Regions from separate parts of the Pseudomonas sp. GW821-FHT02A11 genome, predicted to be linked through region 3. Evidence: riboswitches for the same ligand, from Rfam matches in the RefSeq annotation. Region 3 holds a riboswitch; each other region holds the start of a gene.
The links. A riboswitch is a leader RNA that binds a small molecule or an ion and turns the genes downstream of it on or off. The one in region 3 is predicted to bind cobalamin.

Region 1 (4,796 bases), on a different contig from region 3:
CTGCAAACCGAGATCAACCCTGGTCTGGCCAGCCACGGCGGGCAGGTTACGCTGATTGACGTGGTTGAGGAAGATGAGGCGAATATCGCCGTGCTGCAGTTTGGCGGTGGTTGCCAAGGGTGTGGTCAGGCGGACGTGACGCTCAAGGAAGGGATCGAGCGTACGTTGCTTGAGCGTATTCCTGAGTTGTCCGGTGTGCGTGATGTGACGGACCACACTCAGAAAGAGAATGCTTACTATTGAGTGACAGGTATTGCCAAGAAGCCCGCAGTGATGCGGGCTTCTTTGTTTTCGGCGTTTGGGTCATTGGGGCAGCCTTCGTCACATCCGACTGTGATAGGAAACCACCTTCAGCTCCCGCTCCCGGCAGGCTCACGGTCTAAAAAGATGAGCGTGGCCTGCGCGGTATAGTGACGACTCCCCAAACACATCGTTGCCCAAAACCCTCCCCACCAAAATCAACGCCGTGCGCTGAAACCCCTTAACCCTGACCTTCTCTTCGATATCCGCCAGCGTTCCCATCACCCAATCCTGATCCGGCCAGCTCGCGCGATGCACCACCGCAATCGGGCAGTCCGGACCATAATGTGGCGTCAGTTCCGCCACGATCCTGGCAATGTTATTGACCCCCAGATGAATCGCCATCGTCGCCCGATGCCGCGCCAGCTCCCCCAGCGATTCACCCTCGGGCATCGCCGTTTTATCGCCGTAACGGGTCAGGATCACGCTTTGTGAAATGTCCGGGAGGGTCAGTTCCGTGCCCAGCAACGCAGCACACGCCGCTGTCGCCGTCACGCCGGGGATGATTTCGAAAGGAATGCCCAGCTCGCGCAGGTATCGGATCTGCTCGCCGATGGCGCCGTACAGACTCGGGTCGCCCGAGTGCACGCGCGCAACATCCCGGCCTTGTGCATGAGCAGATTTCATCAAGGCGATGATCTGTTCCAGGTGCAATTCGGCGCTGTTGGTGATTTGAACGGCTTGATGACCTTGCAGGACGGCCTCTGGCACCAAGGAGCCGGCGTAGATGATCACCGGACAGGTGCGAATCAGGCGCTGGCCCTTGACCGTAATCAGGTCCGGATCGCCGGGGCCTGCGCCGATGAAGTAAACGGTCATTGAAACTCCGACGTCAAGAACGGGGGATGCCCTGTGGGAGCGAATTCATTCGCGACAAATAGTCCAGATGCTGCACGGGCAGTGTCTGGATGACCGCTTCGCGAATGAATGCGCTCCCACAGGGATTTCAGCGGAATTTGCATCATGGGCTGCTGGCTAACGCAAACGTAGCCCGCGAACTATTGCGTCGCTCGATCAGCAACTTCGCAGACGCCCCGCCCAGCCGCGAGGCCATGGCCAACGCCGTGCTTTCGGCCACGCCATAACATCCGGTGCTGTCGAAGGCGATCTGCGAGCGATGGCTCAGTTGCGATTCGAATACCGTCAGCTCATCGCTGCTGAAAAACCTCAAGGGCAGGGCCAGGTGTTCGGCCAGTTCCAGCAATCCGGCTTCGGTCGATTTGATGTCGATCGAGGCCAGAGCGGTAATGTCGGACAGCGTCAGTCGATGTTCCAGCAGGCTGACTTCGATCAGCCCTTGCAGCACCGATGCCGGGCAGCCGCGCTGGCATCCCAGGCCGATCACCAGAATCGGCCGCCCGCCGCGGTTGTTCATCAGGCGTGGCTGAGCTCGGAGGAGGCCAGTTGCGCGTCGTGACGACGGAACAACCAGGCGCTGATCAGGCCCATGGCGAGCCAGAACGCTGCGTTGGTCAGCAGCGAAGCGATCTTGAATTGCGCTTCCAGGGCTTCTGGGGCCAGTGCCGAGTGGACTTCCGGCTGCGGTGCGCCGACGACATGCGGCACTACCAGAATTGCCGCGCCCAGTGCTTTGAGCAGCCAGTTGTGAGCGAACACTATGAGTGCCAGGCCCACCGCAGTGGAGGCCGCCGTGCTGACCCACCAGATCTGCCGCTGCGTCAGATCGGCCGCAGCCGTGCCCGGCAGTTCAGGCGGCAGGCCCAGGGTGGGCGCCAGCACGAACACCGCAAAACCGGCCAGACCCCACAGTGCGCCTTCACGAATGCTGGCAGGTGTGCGCAGCGTGTAGAGCGCAGCCAGCATCAGGGCAAAACCGACCGCGACCACCAGATTGCCACCCGTGGTGGACAGCACGCGTTGCCAGCCGTCTTCCGGCTCCCAGGCTTCTTCGTCGTGAACGTGGGCGGCCATGGCGCCGTCGGCATGCGAGTGCTCGTGGACCTCGGCGACGGGGGCTTTTTCATACGTCTCGGCCTGCAGGATCAGCGGCGCGACCCAGAAGCTCTGGAAAAGCGTCAGCAGCAGCGCGGCGAGCAGTCCGGTAAAACCGGCCGTTTGTGCGATTCGCTTGAACATGGCGGCAGGTCTCAGTGGCAAGGGAAGGCGGAGCTGTGACGGGTGTCGTGGGCGGCGTTGTGCACGGCGGCGATGTGCGAGAAACCGGCGAAATAGACCAGGCAAGCGCCAAGGAACATCGCACTGATGGCGGCGGTCAGGCGTTGGCTTTGCGTGCGGGTGCTGCTGGCGGATGGGGTCGTGGTGCTGATCGACATGGCGCTTCCCTCTGAAATGTCAGCGAAGGGAAGGCGCAAGGAAAGCCACTGACAGACGTCAGTAGCCGACTCAACAGCGCCCGCCCACCGCGGGTTTGTTATGTGACTGTATCGGGCCGGTCTCCGGGCTTGCGAGGGGCATTGGACATGCCTGCAAGAATCGCCTTCCCATATCGCTGATCGACACAGTGGATCTGACTCTTCGCTCGCTTACCGTTGCGGGGGCAGCGCCGGACTTGCACAGCCAAAAGGGCTGCACGCACCGGTTTCCCGTTTCACCCTGTGAAGGGCACCCGTAACAAGGTGTGTAGGAGATCACGGCGCAAAGCGTCAGTCAAACACAAGTCGGACAAGGCGATCTTTCAGACCATGGTTTATTGGCTTGGAATGCTGACTTTGATGCCCTAAGGGCCTATTGGTCAGCATGCTAGCTCCCACATTTGCTTAAACGTGCCACGACCTGATAGACCGAGTTGCCAGCCTTCTTGCTCGTTGACCTTCCACCAGCCACTGCGTAGCCTTGCGCACTTGAGGTTCGCCGATCCGGCCGTTTGTCGGGCTTGGCGCTAAGAAGGGAATGTGGTGCAAGCCACAGCTGCCCCCGCAACTGTAAACGGTCATGTTCATTGCACAGCCACTGCGCGAGCGGGAAGGCGCGATGAACGCGTGTGATCTGGCACTCCGCCAGCCCATCGCCACCGTGAGCCAGGAGACCTGCCTCGAACACGGGCCTGTTTTGCAACAGTCTCGACGAATTCTCACTACAACCGGGCGGGGTGATCCGGTGGCGAATCGAACGGCGGGCCTGTCGGAGCGACGGTCAAGCGGTTCTCGTCCTGTTTGCCCGCCGCAGCGCCTGAGGGCAACCATGAAAACACTGGCCAAACTTCCCGTTACCATCGTCACCGGCTTCCTCGGCTCGGGCAAAACCACCTTGCTGCGTCACATGCTCGATAACGCCGAAGGGCGCCGTATTGCGGTGATCGTCAACGAATTCGGCGAACTGGGCATCGACGGCGACATCCTCAAGCAATGCACCATCGGTTGCACCGAAGAAGAAGCCACCGGCCGCGTCTACGAACTAGCCAACGGCTGCCTGTGCTGCACCGTTCAGGAAGAATTCTTCCCGGTGATGCAGGAGCTGGTCGCCCGTCGCGGCGATCTGGACCACATCCTCATCGAAACCTCAGGCCTGGCGCTACCCAAACCGCTGGTTCAGGCGTTCCAGTGGCCGGAAATCCGCAACGCCTGCACCGTTGACGCGGTGATCACCGTGGTCGACAGCCCGGCCGTGATCGCCGGCACCTTCGCCGCCTTCCCGGATCAGGTCGACGCCCAGCGCAAACTCGACCCGAACCTGGACCACGAGTCGCCGCTGCACGAGCTGTTCGCCGACCAACTGGCCAGCGCCGACCTGGTCATCCTCAACAAAGCCGACATGCTCGACGCCCAAGCCCTGGCCGCCGTGCGTGCCGAAGTCGCCGAGGAGCTGCCGCCCGCGGTGAAAGTGATCGAGGCCAGCAAGGGCCAGCTGCCGATCAGCGTGCTGCTGGGTCTGGGCGCTGAGTCCGAGCTGCACATCGACGGCCGCAAGACTCACCACGATCATCACGAAGGCGATGACCACGACGACCACGATCACGATGCCTTCGACTCAATCTCCATTTCCCTGCCTCAAGCCGACGAAGCGCTGTTGCTCGACGCCCTGACTCAGGCGGTCGTGCAGCACGGCATCCTGCGGGTCAAAGGGTTCGCGGCGATTCCGGGCAAGCCAATGCGCCTGCTGGTGCAGGGCGTTGGCACGCGTTTCGACAAGCATTTCGACCGTGCCTGGAAGGCCAGCGAGGAGCGCGTCACCCATCTGGTACTGATCGGTCAGGCACTGGACGCCGCCGTGCTTGAAGCCCAGCTGCGCGCCGCGCTCGAGAGCAAAGGCTAAGCATGCACCTGCTGCGCACCCAGCCCGGCGGCTTTGTCCCCGACGACAGCATCGCTGACCTGGGCCAGACCCCCGCCGATCTGGTGATTCTGTGCAGCGGCGATTCCCATCTGGCGTTGCTCGCTGAAACCGCACAGCAACTGCCGGACGATTACCCCAGCCTGCGCCTGGCCAACCCCATGCAGGTGCAGAACCACGCTTCGGTCGATCTGTATGTCGACGAAGTGCTGCAGCACGCCAGGGTGATTCTCATCTCCCTGCAC
Region 2 (4,796 bases), on a different contig from region 3:
CGTTCGCCGCCGGACAACGTGTGCCAGGCGCGCTGCCTCAGGTGCTGCAGGCTGACATCGGCAATCGCCTGGCTGACGATGCGCTGGTCTTCATCGCTCCACGGCGCCAGGACAGAGAGCCAAGGAGTACGGCCCAGTTCCACCGCCTGCAACAGGCTGATGGCGTCGCTGGTTTCGGCGTGCTGCTCGACCACGGCAAGGCGCCGGGCGATGTCGCGACGGCGGATCCTCGACAGGCGCTCACCCTGCACAAACACCTCACCCGACGTCGGCGCCTGAATGCCAGCCAGCAGCTTGAGCAGCGTCGATTTGCCCGAGCCATTGGGCCCGACGATGCCCAGGTTTTCCCCCGGCCGAATCGCCAGCGACACGTCCGTCAGCAGCTGCGCGCCTTTGACGCTGTAGCTCAGGTTTTGCCCGCTAAGCACGTGAGTCGCCTGATCGACAGAAGCGTTCATCGCGTACGGTTCCCCCGCACCAGAATCAGGGCAAACACTGGCGCGCCGACCAGCGCGGTGATGACGCCAATGGGCAGGACCTGGCCCTTGATCAAAATGCGCGACAGGATATCGGCGGCGATCATGAACAGCGCGCCGCTCAATGCACTCAACGGCAACAGGCGCGCATGTCTTACCCCGGCGACCATGCGCACGGCGTGGGGAATGACCAGCCCGACGAAGCCGATGGAGCCGACAATCGACACCATCACTGCCGTGACCAGCGCTGCGGTGGCGATCAGTATCGTCTGCACCCGCCGCACCGGAATGCCCAGCGAGGCGGCGGAATCGGCGCCAAAGGTGAAGGCGTCCAGCGAACGTCGATGCCACAGACAGATGCCCAGCCCGATCAGTACCACCGGCACCGACAGCGTCACCGACGACCAACGCACGCCACTCAGGTTGCCCAGCAGCCAGAACATGATGCCGCGTGCCTGTTCGGCGCTGGCGGATTTGGTGATGAGAAACGACGTCAGCGCGTTGAACAGTTGCGAACCGGCGATGCCCGCCAGAATGATGTGGCCTGCCGCGGCCTGGCTACTCGACGAGCGAGACGAACGGGCGAGCAGGGCGACCATGGCAAAGGCGGCAAGGGCGCCGACGAACGCCCCGGTCGACAGGGAAATCGCCCCGGCGCCCAGGCCAATGATCGCCACCAGCACAGCTCCTGTGGAAGCCCCGGCGGAAATCCCCAGCAAGTACGGATCGGCCAGAGCGTTGCGCAGCAGTGATTGCAGCACCACCCCGGAAATCGCCAGCCCCGCGCCACAGGCCGCGGCGACGATGGAGCGGGTCAGGCGGTAATTCCAGACGATGCCTTCATCGATCGGGTCGACCGCAAACCCCGCCGCCCACAGCTTGTTGGCCAGCACCTGGAAGATCACCGGCAGGCTGATCGATGTCTCGCCAATCGCCACCCCCGCGACAGTCGCCAGCAGCAACAGCGCGCTGACCCACAGTGTGTGGCCCAGCAGGCGGGGGACGTTCAGGGCATTCATTGTGTGTGGGTGGCCTTGGCCAGCTGCTCGATGCCGTCGAACAGGCGAACGCTGGACTCCATGGCGCTGGCGTCCATGATCACGATGCGGTTGTTTTTCACGGCGTCCATGTTGCGGGTGACCGGGTCGGATTTGAGGAAGGCCAGTTTCTTCTCATGATCGTCGGCAGGGAAGCGGCGGCGGTCCATGCGCGCGATGACCAGGATCGTCGGGTTGGCCTTGGCGATGGTTTCCCAGCCCACGGTTGGCCACTCTTCGTCCGAATCGATGATGTTTCGAATGCCCAGGGTGTCGAGCATGAAATTCGGTATGCCTTTGCGGCCTGCGACGTAGGGGTCGGTGTTGATGTCGGGGCTGGAGAACCAGAACGCCGCCGAAACCTTGCCCGCGTCGTGCTGTTGCGCCTGCTCGACAGCCTGAGCGAGACGCGCCTTGTAGCCGTCGATCAACCACTGACCACGGTCCTGCACATCGAAGATCTGCGACAGTTGCGCGATGCTCTTGTACAGCGTGTCGACGCGAAAGGCCTCAAGCCGCGTGCCATCGGCGCCGACCAGGTTGTTCTTGTTCTCGCAGTCCGAAGGCAGGATGTAGGCCGGGATCTTCAGGTCCTGAAACTGTTGGCGGGTGCCCACCGCGCCTTGCGGGCCGACCATCCACTCGAACTGCACCGGCACGAAGTCCGGGCGTTTGCCGATCACCGATTCAAAGCTTGGGGCGTTCTCGGCCAGCCGCTCGATTTTCGCGTTGGCGGCCTTGAATTGCGGCAGGGTTTCGTTGAACCACAAGGAGGTGCCGATCACCTGATCACTCAGGCCCAGGGCGTAGAGCATTTCGGTGGCGGCCTGGCCGATGGTCACGGTCTTGTGCGGCGCCTGGGTGAAGGTCAGCGGCACGCCACAGTTGTCGATCGTCAGCGGGTAGTGAGTCGGGGCGGCGACAGCGGCGGGGGACATGAGTGCCGCACCTGACAGGCTCAGACCGGCGAACATCGGGGCAAGGCGGCGCAACGACATCGGGTTTCTCCAGTGGACCGATAGGTCGGCGCGGGCACTGGAAAGCACATCCCGGATGCACGCCTGACGAAAAGGCAAGCAGCGATCACGCTGAACAGGTGAGCACGGGAGCCCTCCCCCGGACACCCCGCCGGTGAATGATTGACGCTTGCCGGCAGGTCTCCTGACTGGCGCGTCGTCGCCGTGCTTCGGCCTTCCCGGGGTAACCCAGTGGCGAACGGGAAGCAGGGCTCAGCGCCTACAGTTGCGGGGACAGTTCCGTTTGAGCCCAGAGAGTCGGGCTCGCGGATTCCCTATTAATTCCGAGTGGAAACCGGCGGCGGGGATACTAAACGATTTGAACAGAGCGGGCGAATTCGCGTTCGATTCCGCGCGGAGGGCATGGGGGCTCAACGTGCTAATGCCGCTGCGCTTTTGCCGAAGGCGTAGGAGCTTGGCTTGCCAGCGATCTGGCGCGCAGCGGCAGCAAAACCCGACGCTGCGGTGTGCCAGGCAGCCTTCATCGACAGGTTTAACGACTGCTGCGCAGCCGATCGCCGACAAGTCAGGCTCCTACGCCCTCCGGGCAGAATCAGTCTTCGGTGCGCTCCGGATTCACAGGCTGAACGGCCAGCCAAGCACCTTCTTCGGACGCGGTGTCGCGTAGGTGCGCACTTTGGACGTCTTCAACCCCAGCCGCACCAGCGATTCCGCCAATGCCACCGCTGCGGTCACGCCATCGACCACCGGCACGCCGGCGCGGTCACGAATCAGTTGATCCAGCCCGGCCATGCCGCCGCAACCCAGGCAGATCACCTCAGCCTTGTCATGCTTGACCGCTTCAACCGCTTGGTCGGCAATAGCCTCCAGCGCGCGATCAGGCATTTCTTCCAGCTCCAGCACGCTCATGCCGCTGGCGCGCACCGAGGCGCAACGTTCGAACACGCCCGCGAGTTTCAGGCGGTCTTCGATCAAGGGCACAGCACGATCCAGAGTGGTCACCACGGAGTACTTGTGGCCCAGCAGCATCGCCAAGCTGGCAGCGGCTTCAGTGATGTCCACCACCGGCACTTCCAGCAACTCCTGCAGGCCTTCGCGGCCGTGTTCGCCATAGCCGGCCTGAATCACTGCGTCGTAGGGCTGATCGTAGGACAGCACCCGATCCATCACGGCAATCGCCGCCAGATAGCTCTCGAAATTGCCTTCCACCGACTCGGCGCCGAAACGCGGGGTCAGCCCGATGATCTCGGTGCCGGGGGAGGCGACGCTGCGCGCCTGCTCGGCGATGGTCTGGGTCATCGATTGGGTGGTGTTCACGTTGACGATCAAAATACGCATGGGTGACGGTCTCTCGCTTGCGATCAGTGCTGAACGGTTTGCACGGCAATGGCCTCGCCACTGACGTCCTTGAAGGTTTTACGACGGTCGGCCAGCAGCAGGTACAACGCTGCGCCAATGGCCGCGCCCATCAGCCAGGAAAACGGCGATACCGAGTCGAAGGCCGGCACCAGCGCCGTGATGATGGAAATCAGCGCCGCCGGGATGAACGCCCCGACCGCCCGCAGGTTGACCCCGCGCGAATAGTGATACGGGCCGCGCGGGTCTTCGCTGTACAGCTGCGGCACATCGACCCGGCCCTTGCGCAGCAACCAGTAATCGGCGGTGATCACGCCGTACAGCGGGCCGAGCAGGGCGCCCAGACCCGACAGAAAATACACGATCACCACCGGGCTGTTGTACAGATTCCACGGCAGGATCAGGACCGCGACGGTCGCACTGAGCATCCCTGCACGACGGAAAGTCAGGTAGCGCGGCGCCAGGCTGCTGAGCACGAAGGCCGGGGCGACGAAGTTGGCCATGATGTTCACCGCCACGGTGACGATCAGAAAGGCCAGGCAGCCCAGTACCAGGAAGAAGGTGTTGGGGATGGTCTTGATGATGTCGGTGGGGCTCTGGATGATCTGGCCGTTGATCGAGAACTGCGCGCCGCAAATGATCACGGTGATGAAAGCGAACAGCAGCACATTGACCGGCAGACCCCAGAAATTGCCCTTGCGGATGGTTTTCTTGCACGGGGCGGAGCGAGAGAAATCGCAGAAATTGAGGATCAATGTGCCGTAGATCGCCAGCCACAGGGTACTGCCGGCAAAGATGCTGCGCCACATTTGCACGCCTTCGAGCGGGGTTTTGTTCGACCAGGCAATCTGCCCGTGGGCCTGGGTGAACATCCACACCGCCAGGCTCGCCACGGTCAGCAGGATCACCGGGCCTGCGAAGGCTTCGTAGCGGCGCACCATCTCCATGCC
Region 3 (4,796 bases):
AGTCACGAACATACCTCGCTAGCCCGACTGAGCGCATAAGTCACTGTGGGAGCGAATTCATTCGCGAGACGTCGGTACATCCGACCCCACTCCTTCGCCTCCCCCACCGCTTCGCGAATGAATTCGCTCCCACAGGGGAAAGTGTTCCTACAGGAAACACTCTTCAGCGCAACAAAGACGGGTGTCAAAAGACCGTTCATGGCAAAAACAGCGCCGCCATCGCTTGTGGGTTGGAGGGGAAATAAAAGTGCACGTACGACGCAGTCATGCGCCCTTGGCGATACACCGCTTCGGCGCCGCGTCCACCATTGGGGCTGAGGCCGCGGGCGATCGGGGTCAGTTCGGTGCTGGTCAGCGAATGGTGGTAGGTGTGGCCACGCAAGGTGCCTTCGGGCAGTTCCACCGATTGCAGGGCCAGCGCCGCAAGGCGTTTTTGCATCACGGCTTCGCCCTCGAGCAAGCCCACCAGCTCGGCGCGCTGACCGGCGACATCGGTCAGGGCATTGAGCAGATAAAGCATGCCGCCGCACTCGGCCAGCAACGGTTTGCCTGCGCTGTGGTGCGCGCGAATCGCCTGCAGCATCGAATGGTTCTGCCCCAGCGCCACGTGATGCAACTCGGGGTAACCGCCCGGCAGGTACAGGCTGTCCGCATCGGGCAGCTGCTTGTCACGAATCGGCGAGAAAAACAGCAATTCGGCGCCCATCGCTCGCAGCAGATCAAGGCTGGCGCCATAGGTGAACGCAAAGGCTTCATCGCGCGCGATAGCGATGCGTACACCTGTCAGCAACGGCTCGGCAGGCACCCCCTCGGGAGCGTGGAAGATCACGGCAGGCGGCAACGCGGCATCGCAGGTGCTGGCCAGCGCGTCGGCGGCGGCATCCAGACGCACGTCCAGATCGTTCAGTTCGCTGGCCTGAACCAGGCCCAGGTGTCGACTCGGCAGCTCGATCCCGGTTTCTCGCGACAACGCGCCATACCAGCGCAGGCCTTCAGTCAGGCTGCCTTCAAGCAACTGCGCATGACGCACGGTGCCGACCCGGTTGGCCAGCACGCCTGCAAAGGGCAAGTCAGGTTGATAACGCGCCAGACCCAACGCCAACGCGCCAAAGGTCTGCGCCATGGCGGTGCCGTCGATCACGCCCAGCACCGGCACACCGAAACGCCGGGCCAGATCGGCGCTGGACGGGGTGCCGTCGAACAGGCCCATGACCCCTTCGATCAGGATCAGGTCCGCTTCGGCGGCGGCTTCCCACAACAGACGTCGGCTTTCGGCTTCGCCGACCATCCACATGTCCAACTGATACACCGGGTTGCCGCTGGCCCGCTCAAGAATCATTGGGTCGAGGAAATCCGGCCCGCATTTGAACACGCGCACGTTGCGCCCCTGGTTGCGATGCAGGCGCGCCAGTGCAGCAGTAACGGTGGTCTTGCCCTGACCGGAAGCGGGTGCGGCGATCAATACCGCCGGGCAGCTGCGAGCCGCTTCATTCATACATGCAGCTCACAGCTCGATGCCCTTTTGCGCCTTGATACCGGCCTGAAACGCGTGCTTGACCACACCGATCTCGGAGACGGTGTCAGACAAATCGATCAATTCCTGCTTGGCGCCACGGCCCGTGATAACCACGTGCTGCATGGGAGGACGCGCCTGCAAATCGCTGAGCACCTGCTCAAGCTCGAGGTAGCCGTGCTTGAGGGCGATGTTCAGTTCGTCGAGGATCACCAGACCGATCTCGGGGTCGCGCAGCAACGCCTGAGTCACGACCCAAGCGGCTTCGGCGGCGGCGATATCACGCTGACGATCCTGGGTTTCCCAAGTAAAGCCCTCGCCCATCACGTGATAACGCACCTGCTCCGGGAAGCGGCGGAAGAACAGCTCTTCCCCGGTGGCGTTGCGGCCCTTGATGAACTGCACCACGCCGCACTGCATGCCGTGGCCCATGGCCCGGGCGAGCATGCCGAACGCGGAGCTGCTCTTGCCTTTGCCGTTGCCGGTCAACACCAGCAGCAGGCCGCACTCGTTGGGGGCGCTGGCAATGCGTTCGTCCATCACCGCCTTTTTGCGCAGCATGCGCGCCAGGTGGCGTTCGTCACGTTCGGGGGATTCGCTCATCTGGGCTCTCCGCTTGAGGGCAGGTGTGGCAAACGGAGGACGCAGGCAAAGACTGGCAGCAGGCGCCGGACAAGGCCGAGCCTGCGCAGAGCATCGCCCTCCGTGATGCTGTTGAATGGATCAGGCCGGTCTCCGGACTCATGAAAAACCACGCGCCTTCCCATGCTCATCGAACACAGTGGCATTGTGCGGGGCCTTGGCTCATTTACCGTTGCGGAGGCAGCGCCGGGATGGATCGCAAAGCGTTCGCACCGGCTTCCCTGTTTCACCCTTTTTTGCGGGCACCTGAAACAATCGGCGAAGGTTAGAGGGTTGACTTGCGAGCGTCAATCGAAGCGACGCTTCTCTAGCGACTCATGTAGGAGCGCGCTTGCCCGCGATAGCGTTGGGTCAGCTGACACATGCGTATCAGACAGTCTGCCTTCGCGGGCAAGCGCGCTCCTACAGAGCACGTAGCATGCTGAAGATCGCCGCAGGAAGAGCAATGTCGCGTCAGGTGTTTGCTGCGCAACAGTAACGCAGCAAATCATAGGGAAATGATCAGTTACTGCGCGCCAGATTCGACGGCTGAATTACCCGCTTGGCGTTCAGCCAGGCCTTCTGCCAATACGGCTTGTCGAGGCTGTCGAGCTTGACCGTACCGCCCGTGGCAGGCGCATGAACGAAACGACCCTCGCCCACGTAGATCCCGGCATGGCTGACGTTCGAACCACCACTGGTCGCAAAGAACACCAGATCACCGGTCTGCAGCTGACTGCGGTCGATGTCCGGGCCGCGCAGAGTGATCATCTCGCGGGTCGAGCGCGGCAGCGTAATGCCCGCCGCGTCGCGGTACACGTACCCGATCAGGCCACTGCAGTCGAAGCCCGAATCCGGCGTGTTGCCACCCCAGCGATAAGGCGTGCCGACCAGCCCGATGGCACGCAACAGCACGTCATCAGCGACCGGAGAAGAAAATTGGGAGGGAGCGGAAACCACAGGCCTGGAAACGACCTTGGGTGGGGATGGCGGTGGATTGCTGGAACAAGCGGCCAGCAATACAGCCAGGGAAGCAACAGCCAGGCGAACCGTAAACGACATAAACACAACAACCTTCCTAGGATGCGGCTTACTCTGCCGGGAGCCGGATCTGCGCGCAATCAGGGTTTCCCCCGATTGCGCGATCCGTAATTAACGGTGTTGGCGCTTGATTGTAGTCGAGGTCATTGCAGTCGTCGTTTCTGGCACCTTGGAAGGTGCCATGGCCAACGCGCGCTTGGCTTCGATGAACGTACGGGCCCAGTAAGCATCGTCGAGACTGTCGACGCGCACACCACCACTGCGACGGCTACTGGAGTGGATGAACTGGTCATCGCCCAGGTAAATACCGGCATGGCTTACGCGACCACGGCCAGCGGTGCTGAAGAACAGCAGGTCGCCTGGCTTGAGGTCGTTGCGTTTGACCAGTGGGGCATCGATGTTGATCATTTCGCGCGAAGAACGCGGCAGGCTCATGCCGGCTTCTTCACGGAACAGGTAACCGATGAAACCACTGCAATCGAAACCCGAAGTGGTCGAGGTGCCGCCGAAACGGTAGCGGGTACCGATCAGAGACTTGCCACGTTCCAGAATGCTATCAGCCAGTACCGGCAACTGATAAGGCTTGTTGTCGGAGAACTGGGCCAACTCGTCTTCGGTTGCGATTTCGTCATCCAGAACGGACGAGGAATAACCGGAACGGCTGGCGGATTGTGCGGTGGCAGCGTCCTTGATTTGCGGATTCTGCGACTGCTGTTGCGACGCTGGCATCTGGGCCGCGCAGCCGAACAACAGGGTCACGAGTGCGAGAGGCACGAGGGGTGCGAAGCGATTTAGCATGGGCACGACCGTGGCTAATGTGTAAAGAAGCCGAGACTATGCCCTCTATCGTCATCATTTGCAAATTCAATCGAAACAAATGTGACTTACGATGTCCTCCATCACATCTAAGGCTCTACACCTCAGAAACGCATCCATGTGAATGGAGTGATCGGTCGACGAGGGGTTTATCTCGGCGGTAAAGCCACCCGTGACCCGCGTGCGCAGCATCGGCTCGTGAATATACGGGAAGCTGGCGGTGGTTCCAATGCTGAGCACAGCATCGAAGCCTTTTGCCATCTCCTCGTACAGCACATTCAATGCCAGCTCTGGCAACATTTCCTCAAACAAGACGACCGGCGGCCGCAGCACGCCATGGCATTGCGCGCACAACGGCGGCAGTGGGCGCTGCAGGTGCTCGCTCAATTGCGGGTCTTCGGCGCCACAGGACTGGCAGTAGAGCGGCGCGAGCTGACCGTGGATCTCGATCAGACGCTCGGGCGGGCTGCCCGCCGCACGATGGTAGCCATCGACGTTCTGCGTCAGCACCCAGCATTGCGGCTTGCAACGCTGCAATTGCGCGATCGCATAATGCGCCGCATTGGGCTGCCCGCCCAGGCAAGCGCTGCCTAATTGGGCAATGTATTTCCAGCACAGGGCAGGATCGCGGCGCAGCATCGGGCCGGACAGCGCCATCTCGATAGGCAGGCCGTCGTCGGTCTGGCCGTTATACAGGCCGCCGACGCCACGATAGGTCGGCAGCCCCGAATCCGCCGAAAGCCCGGCACCGGTGATGATCAGAATGCGCGTTGCGTGACGCAACGCCGCAGCCGTTTGCAGTACA

Region 1: it holds a riboswitch for cobalamin, as region 3 does, so the genes downstream of both, AC07V9_RS28950 (CbtB domain-containing protein) here and cobO (cob(I)yrinic acid a,c-diamide adenosyltransferase) in region 3, are expected to answer to the same signal.
Region 2: it holds a riboswitch for cobalamin, as region 3 does, so the genes downstream of both, AC07V9_RS03205 (ABC transporter substrate-binding protein) here and cobO (cob(I)yrinic acid a,c-diamide adenosyltransferase) in region 3, are expected to answer to the same signal.

What each region holds. Positions count from the first base shown of each region.
Region 1 covers NZ_JBWKWB010000043.1:3,701-8,496, reverse strand. The annotation lists gene nfuA (Fe-S biogenesis protein NfuA) at 1-243, shown strand, start outside; gene cobM (precorrin-4 C(11)-methyltransferase) at 373-1,119, opposite strand; gene AC07V9_RS28960 (cobalamin biosynthesis protein) at 1,262-1,675, opposite strand; gene AC07V9_RS28955 (CbtA family protein) at 1,675-2,397, opposite strand; gene AC07V9_RS28950 (CbtB domain-containing protein) at 2,409-2,594, opposite strand; cobalamin riboswitch at 2,692-2,906, opposite strand; cobalamin riboswitch at 3,109-3,330, shown strand; gene cobW (cobalamin biosynthesis protein CobW) at 3,463-4,533, shown strand; gene cobN (cobaltochelatase subunit CobN) at 4,536-4,796, shown strand, end outside.
Region 2 covers NZ_JBWKWB010000002.1:150,354-155,149, forward strand. The annotation lists gene AC07V9_RS03195 (ABC transporter ATP-binding protein) at 1-458, opposite strand, end outside; gene AC07V9_RS03200 (FecCD family ABC transporter permease) at 455-1,495, opposite strand; gene AC07V9_RS03205 (ABC transporter substrate-binding protein) at 1,492-2,511, opposite strand; cobalamin riboswitch at 2,648-2,844, opposite strand; gene AC07V9_RS03210 (aspartate/glutamate racemase family protein) at 3,106-3,828, opposite strand; gene AC07V9_RS03215 (NCS1 family nucleobase:cation symporter-1) at 3,852-4,796, opposite strand, start outside.
Region 3 covers NZ_JBWKWB010000001.1:130,767-135,562, forward strand. The annotation lists gene bluB (5,6-dimethylbenzimidazole synthase) at 1-6, opposite strand, end outside; gene AC07V9_RS00615 (cobyrinic acid a,c-diamide synthase CobB) at 197-1,495, opposite strand; gene cobO (cob(I)yrinic acid a,c-diamide adenosyltransferase) at 1,505-2,116, opposite strand; cobalamin riboswitch at 2,223-2,420, opposite strand; gene AC07V9_RS00625 (C40 family peptidase) at 2,657-3,196, opposite strand; gene AC07V9_RS00630 (C40 family peptidase) at 3,287-3,973, opposite strand; gene AC07V9_RS00635 (NAD-dependent deacylase) at 4,040-4,796, opposite strand, start outside.